DNA from 2 places in the Mesorhizobium sp. WSM4829 genome. Region 2 is predicted to be linked to the other one. Evidence: riboswitches for the same ligand, from Rfam matches in the RefSeq annotation. Region 2 holds a riboswitch; the other holds the start of a gene.
The links. Region 2 has a riboswitch for cobalamin ahead of AC0L17_RS02270 (aromatic ring-hydroxylating oxygenase subunit alpha). Riboswitches for the same ligand answer to the same signal wherever they lie in the genome.
Positions count from the first base shown of each region.

Region 1: linked by a shared signal. The riboswitch ahead of AC0L17_RS30695 (ABC transporter ATP-binding protein) and the one ahead of AC0L17_RS02270 (aromatic ring-hydroxylating oxygenase subunit alpha) in region 2 are both predicted to bind cobalamin.

Region 1 is NZ_JBVVQJ010000050.1:1,074-4,467, reverse strand. Features, by position in the region: gene AC0L17_RS30700 (ABC transporter substrate-binding protein) at 1-725, opposite strand, end outside; gene AC0L17_RS30695 (ABC transporter ATP-binding protein) at 722-1,534, opposite strand; cobalamin riboswitch at 1,622-1,826, opposite strand; gene AC0L17_RS30690 (AraC family transcriptional regulator) at 2,092-2,925, shown strand; gene AC0L17_RS30685 (bifunctional helix-turn-helix transcriptional regulator/GNAT family N-acetyltransferase) at 3,103-3,394, opposite strand, start outside.
Region 2 is NZ_JBVVQJ010000001.1:496,521-499,914, reverse strand. Features, by position in the region: gene AC0L17_RS02285 (DUF680 domain-containing protein) at 1-60, opposite strand, end outside; gene AC0L17_RS02280 (DUF680 domain-containing protein) at 135-359, opposite strand; gene AC0L17_RS02275 (DUF680 domain-containing protein) at 427-633, opposite strand; cobalamin riboswitch at 1,141-1,343, shown strand; gene AC0L17_RS02270 (aromatic ring-hydroxylating oxygenase subunit alpha) at 1,457-2,704, shown strand; partial or broken gene AC0L17_RS02265 (FAD-binding oxidoreductase) at 2,728-3,394, shown strand, end outside.

The DNA of each region.
Region 1 (3,394 bases), on a different contig from region 2:
ACCGTTTCCCAGTCCGTGTTGCCCCAACTCGTCTGCATGTCGGCCATGATGTTGTCGCCGCCGGCAGCGGCGATCATGGCGCTGGGGATCGCGAACTTGCCTGATGTGAAGGGTTTGTCTTCGCCGGAGTCGTAGAGAAACACCCGCGTCCCCTCGCGGTCGCCGACCTTTGCCGTGATATCGGCGAGTTGCGCTTTCCAGCCTGAAACGAGTTTTTTCGCCTCGGCTTCCTTGCCGAAAATCCTGCCCAGCTTTTCGATGTCGCCGTAGAGCAGGTCCATCGAGGCGGCGGGGCGGTTGTTGTCGAGATGGATGCAGCTTTCCGTCAGCACCAGCGTCTTGATGCCGTGCGGCGCCAGCGTATCTGGCGTTACCTCGCCGCCCGGCTTCATGCCGTAATACCAGCCGGCGAAGAAGAAATCGGGCTCGACTGCAACCAGGTTTTCGAGCGTCGGGTATTTCGGCGCAAGTTCCGGAATCGCGCCCTGCCCGGCCTTGAATTCCGGACCGACGTTGTACCATCCGGTGATGCCGGTCAGGCCGACGATCGACGGTTGCAGCCCCAGCGCGAAGGCCATCTCGGCCATGTTCATATCCTGGATGACGGCGCGCTTCGGCGCGGCGTCGAACGTCAGCGGCGTGCCGCAGCTGTCGACTGTTACCGGGAAAGCGAAGGCGGTCTGGGCAAGCAGGAGAGAGGCAAAAGGCAATGCGAGGCGTTTCACGGGTGTTGCTCCTTGGTTAGATCAGAAGAGGCACGGTTCGGGACTTCGAACACCGTGAGTTCGCGGTCTTCGGTCGGATGGCGCAGCCGAAGCACGTCGACGCCGAAAATCTCGCGGATCAACTGCTTGGTCAGCGCCTCGCGCGGACCGGCGAGTGCCTGCAGGCGGGCCTCGTTCATCACCGCGACCCTGGTGGCAAATGGCGTGACCAGCGACAGATCATGCAGCACCGCCACGACGGTCATGCCAAGCTGCGACACGAGTTCGAGAAGTTCGCTGCGGGCGCGCGGATCGAGATGATTGGTCGGTTCATCGAGGAACAGGATTTTCGGCTCCTGGGCGACGGCGCGCGCCAGCTGGGCGCGTTGCCGCTCACCACCCGACAGCGAGCCGATCGTGCGGCCGAGCAGCGGCAGCAGGCCGGTTCTGCGAAGCGCTTCGACGACGACGTCGCGTTGCTCGCTCCTGCGTCGCCAGCCGGCATGCGGGACCCGCCCAAGTCCGACGTAGTCGATCACGGCAAGCCGCGGATCGGGCTGATCGGTCTGGCCGACGACCGCCATGTGCAGCGCCCGCTCGGCGGCCGGAAACGTCTCCAGCCGGCGTCCGGAAAATCTCACATCTCCCGCGCTCGGCCGCAGCGTGCCGCAAAGCATGCGCAGCAGCGTCGTCTTGCCGGCGCCGTTGGGGCCGATGATAGCGAGGCGGTCTCCCGCCGCGACCGAAAGGCTGACCGCACTGACCAGGCGCTGGCCATTCGCCGTGGCGCTCAGTTCACGCGCTTCAAGAAGAGGCTGGCAGGCGTCCAACTTACCGTCACTTTCTCAATGGCGACGGAAGGAAGCTGGACCGGCCAACAAGACCGATGTCCACGTCTCCTCCCGGCACACCCCGTCCGGTCAACTCGTGCGATGGCAGGTCTCCTGGCTCGCGGGTCCTTGCGCCATCCTGCCTTCCCAGCCTTGCCGGCCAGTGGCATTTTCGGATTTTGCTCGCCGCTTACAGTTGCGGGGGCAGCCACGGCCTCGATCCGAAGATCTCACCGTGTTCCCTTTTCACCCCTCGCCTTTCGGCTTGAGGACCATCAGTCAGCCACCCTAGTTTTCCGCCAATCCCAGCGCAATAAGTTTCCGGGGTTCGGAGTGCCCCGCGAGCAATGGTCTTGTCAGAACGAGCATACCGAATCCCGTAATGTAATAACGTTACTACTTAAAAGACAACGCCTGCTCCCGTCAAGCCCTTCGCCCAACGCCTTCGACTTGCCGACCAGCGTCGCATTGCGCGGTGCGCAATTTCGATCAAACTGCCTCCACCAGGAAGCGATACCATGACCTGGCCAATGCGCAGTCCCACAGCAAGGAGCCATATGAACCCGACCGAGAAAGCGCTGTGGTTCGTCGAAAGCCATCTGCCGGAGGCCATCTCCCTCGACGATGTCGCCAACAGCAGCGGCGTGTCGCGCTTTCACGTGACGCGGGCTTTCGGCGCGGCGACCGGCCGTTCGGTGATGGGCTACCTGCGTTCTCGCCGGCTGACCGAGGCGGCGCGCAGGCTCGCCGCCGGCGCACCGGACATCCTCTCGGTCGCGCTCGACGCCGGCTATGCCTCGCATGAGGCTTTCACCCGTGCCTTCCGCGACCAGTTCGGCACCACGCCGGAACTGGTGCGCGCGCAAGGCTCGCTCAAAAACCTCGATCTCGTGGAGCCGATCCTGATGGACCAGTCCTTCCTCACCAATCTCGAGCCGCCGCGTTTCGAAACCAGCCGGCCATTCCTCATCGCCGGTCTCGGCGAGCGCTACAGCTGCGAAACCAGCGCCGGCATCCCGATGCAGTGGCAAAGGTTCGGCCCCTATATCGGCAACATTCCAGGCGAGGTCGGCGACATCGCCTATGGCGTCTGCGTCAACGGCGACGATGCAGGCAATTTCGAGTATATCGCCGGCGTCGAGGTGTCCGATTTTTCGGACCTGCCGAAGGAGTTTTCGCGCGTACGCGTGCCGGCGCAGAAATACGCCGTGTTCGCCCATCGTGACCACATCTCGACCATCCGCCGCACGGTCAACACGATCTGGAACAAATGGCTGCCTGCCTCCGGGCACAAGATTGCCGACGCGCCCGAGTTCGAGCGCTACGGCCCCGAATTCGATCCGCGCAGCGGCAATGGCGGGCTGGAAATCTGGATACCGGTCAAAGGGTGAGGAAGGGCCTCCGCCTTATCTTGCCTTCTCCCCTTGTGGGAGAAGGTGGCCGAGCGAAGCTCGGTCGGATGAGGGGTGCTCCAGCTTGGCACCGCCGGCACTCCGGCCAACACCCCTCATCCGTCTCGGCGCTGCGCGCCGATCCACCTTCTCCCACAAGGGGAGAAGGGAAAAATGCTACAACTCCAGGTTCCAGTTCTGGCCGACCAGATTCTTGCCGAAGGCGTGGTGGCGTTCCTGATTGGCCAGCTTGAACCCGGCCGCCTCGTAGATGCGGCGCGCTGAGGTGAGCACGTCGTTGGTCCACAGCGTCAATTTCTTGTAGCCCTTGGCACGGACAAAGCCGATGCATTCCTCGACCAGCCGCCTGCCGATGCCGAGACCGCGCGCCGAGGGTTCGACATAGAGCAGGCGCAGCTTCGCCACCGCGTCCGACTGGCGCACGAGAAAGACCGAGCCGACGACTTCC
Region 2 (3,394 bases):
GGCAAAAGCGCCGCCCGCAGCAATCAAAAGCGCGGCGGCGGTAAGAACGATCTTCTTCATTTTCAAAACTCCTGGATTTTCTTGGTTCCGCCAGCCCGGCGGGCAAATGCCGCCGCCGCTGTTGGAACGAACTGTTAGTTGTTGCCGAACAGGTTGCGGTCGCTGCCGTTGACGGGTTTCTCGTCAGCCGGAACCGGATTCTGCGCCGAAGCCGAATTCCCAATCGAAGCCGTGTACGAGTTGCTGTCGACCGCAGCGGCCGGCTGGTTGGCGCCGTTCGATCCAAAGTTGTCGCTGCCGGCAAAAGCGCTGCCGGAGATGGCCACAATGGCGGCGGTGGCAAGAATGAGCTTCTTCATTTCAAATACTCCTGAGTTCCTCAGATCCCGAGCGGCGGACCGCCACTTTGCTGTTTGGGACCAGCTGTTAATTGTTGCCGAAAAGGTTGCGGTCGGCGCCCTGGCCAACGGGCTGCTTTTCAGCGTGAGCCGGCGTCTGGACAGAGGCCGTATACGAGCTGTCGACCGAAGCAGTCGGCTGGTTGGCGGCGTCGGACCCATAATGGTCGCTGCCGGCAAAGGCGCTGCCGGTGATGGCCAGAACGGCGACGGCAGCAAGAGCGATCTTTTTCATTTTAGTACTCCAGTATCTTGGTCTTCAGTCCGTCTAGCGGCGTGTCTTGGGAGGATGCGCGCGTCGTTCGGACAGCCCCGATGTGGGAAGGCCATTCGGCGGATTCCAATCACGAAGTTGTTCCGTGTGGACCAAGAATCTACACCTTGAAATTGTACCAGAGACATCTACTACCATGGTTTTATGGTTTGTTTTCAATAGCTTATTCAAAATTAGCCATTCATGATTTGACGGATTGGCGAATTTGCGTTCACAGCGTGCTGCACGCATTGTCAACAGAAACGAACCGTTCGGTTCGATTTTAGAAGCGGCTAATAGTCACTTTTGTAAACTGTTAACCTTCCTGGTTTCCGCCGCGGGTCGGATTCGATGTCACGGCAGCCGACAATGGCCGCCGACAAAGTGCGGTTTCAGCCCTGCAGATATAAACCTGCAGGTTTCGCCGGCGGTGTCGCGCCGCATGGATACGATGTCGCTTTCATGCCGGCAGTCAGCCGGCCGGCATGATTAGATCACGCCATCTCAGGTGCCGCTTGGTGACGACGAAGCGGAGAATTGGGAAGCCGGTCAGAACCCGGCGCTGCCCCCGCAACGGTGGTGGAGTTCAAGTCGCAACGGGAGACCACTGGGCCACAAGCCTGGGAAGGTGTCGCGACGAGTCCGCAAGGACACTCCAGAGCCCGGAAACCAGCCCGAGATTTTCAGACTCGACTGATCGCGGTGGGCGGTCAAGAGGTGGATGATGCACGTCCGGCCCTGTCGCCGGCGTGCAAACGGTCCTCCCTCCATCACCACCAGTTCAGTCCTTACACGAGGACAGGACATGGACGCGCGCAACGACATGCTGAGGCTCTTGCACGGCCGCAGGCAAGGCTATTCGCTCGAGCAGCCCTTCTACACCGATCCAGATTTCTTCAAGCTTGACATGGAGCTGATCTGGTATCGCGACTGGCTGTTCATCGGCCACGATTGCGAGTTGCCGAAAGCTGGCAGCTATATCACCGCCCAGATCGGCGACTATCCGGTCGTGCTGGTCCGCGACCAGCAAGGCAAGATCAATGCCTTCCACAATTCCTGCCGGCATCGCGGCAGCCGTGTCTGCAATGCCGACAAGGGCACTGCGGCGAAGCTGGTCTGCCCCTATCACCAGTGGACCTACGAGCTGGATGGCCGGCTGTTGTTTGCTCGTCAGATGGCAGACGGCTTCGACAAGAGCCAGTTCAGCCTGAAGCCGGTGGCTTGCGAAAGCGTTGGCGGCTACATCTTTATCTGCCTGGCCAACGAGCCGGCCGACTTCGCGCCGATGCGCGCCATGATCGAGCCTTACCTCCTGCCGCACCGGCTGCGCGAGGCAAAAATCGCCTTCGAATCGACCATCGTCGAGAAGGGCAACTGGAAGCTCGTCTGGGAGAACAACCGCGAGTGCTACCATTGCGCCGGCAACCATCCGGAACTCTGCAAGACATTCCCGGAAGCGCCGACCGTGACCGGCGTGCAGGGCGCCGACAGCGATCCAGAGATGCTCGCGCACTGGGCGAAATGCGAGGCGGCGGGCTTGCCGAGCAAGTTCCGCATCGATCCGGCCGGGCAGTATCGCGCCACCCGCGCGCCGTTGCTGCGCGACGCCGTCAGCTACACGATGACGGGAAGACGCGCGGTGAAGAAGAACCTTTCCGACAGCGTTTCGACCGACCGTATCGGCTCGCTGCTGCTCTATCACTATCCGACGAGTTGGAACCATATCCTCGGCGATCATGCCGTCACCTTCCGCGTGCTGCCGATCAGTGCCACGGAAACGGCCGTCACCACCAAATGGCTTGTCCACAAGGACGCGGTCGAAGGCGTCGATTACGACCTCGCCGAACTCACCCATGTCTGGACCGAGACCAACGACCAGGACCGTCGCATTGTCGAGGAAAACGCCTTCGGCATCCTGTCGCCGGCCTATGAGCCCGGCCCCTATTCGGAACTGCATGAGGGCGGCGTCATCCAGTTCGTCGAATGGTACGCCTCCTTCATCGGGCCGCGCCTTGCCGAGGCCGGGCGGCCGGCGCTGCGCAGCGTCGCCTGAACGAGCTCAAGGGGATGAATGCGATGACTGACCTTGGCCTCTACCGCCATCTCGACGAGATGGCGCCCTGGAACGACAGGCTCCAGGTGCTGGAAGTCATCGGCGTCAGCGACGAGGCGCCTGACGTGAAGACCTTCACCTTCCGCTCTGACAACCAGACCTGGTTCCGCTACAGACCGGGGCAGTTCGTGACGCTGGAACTGCCGACCACCGAGGGCCCGATGATGCGGACCTATACGCTGTCGTCCTCGCCGTCGAGGCCGTTCTCGATCGCGGTGACGGTGAAAGCGCAGGCCGGCAGCCTCGGCACCCGCTGGATGTTCGACAATCTGACACCCGGCGTTCACGTGAAGGCCTATGGGCCGGCGGGCGACTTTTCGCTGCACAGCCATCCAGCGGCCAAGTATCTGTTCATTTCGGCCGGCTCAGGCGTGACGCCGATGATGTCGATGCTGCGCTGGCTGAACGACTGCGCGCCATGGACAGATGTCGGCTTCGTCAACTGCGCGCGAAAGCCCGAGGAGATCATCTTCCGCAAAGAGCTCGAGCTGCTCGGCAGCCGCATGCCGGGCCTGACGCTCGGCTTCATGATCGAGGAGCGGTCCAGTCGTGAGGCTGGTTCGGCCATATGGGCCGGATCGACGCGATACGGCTGCCGCTGCTGGCGCCCGATTTTCGCGAGCGCGAAAT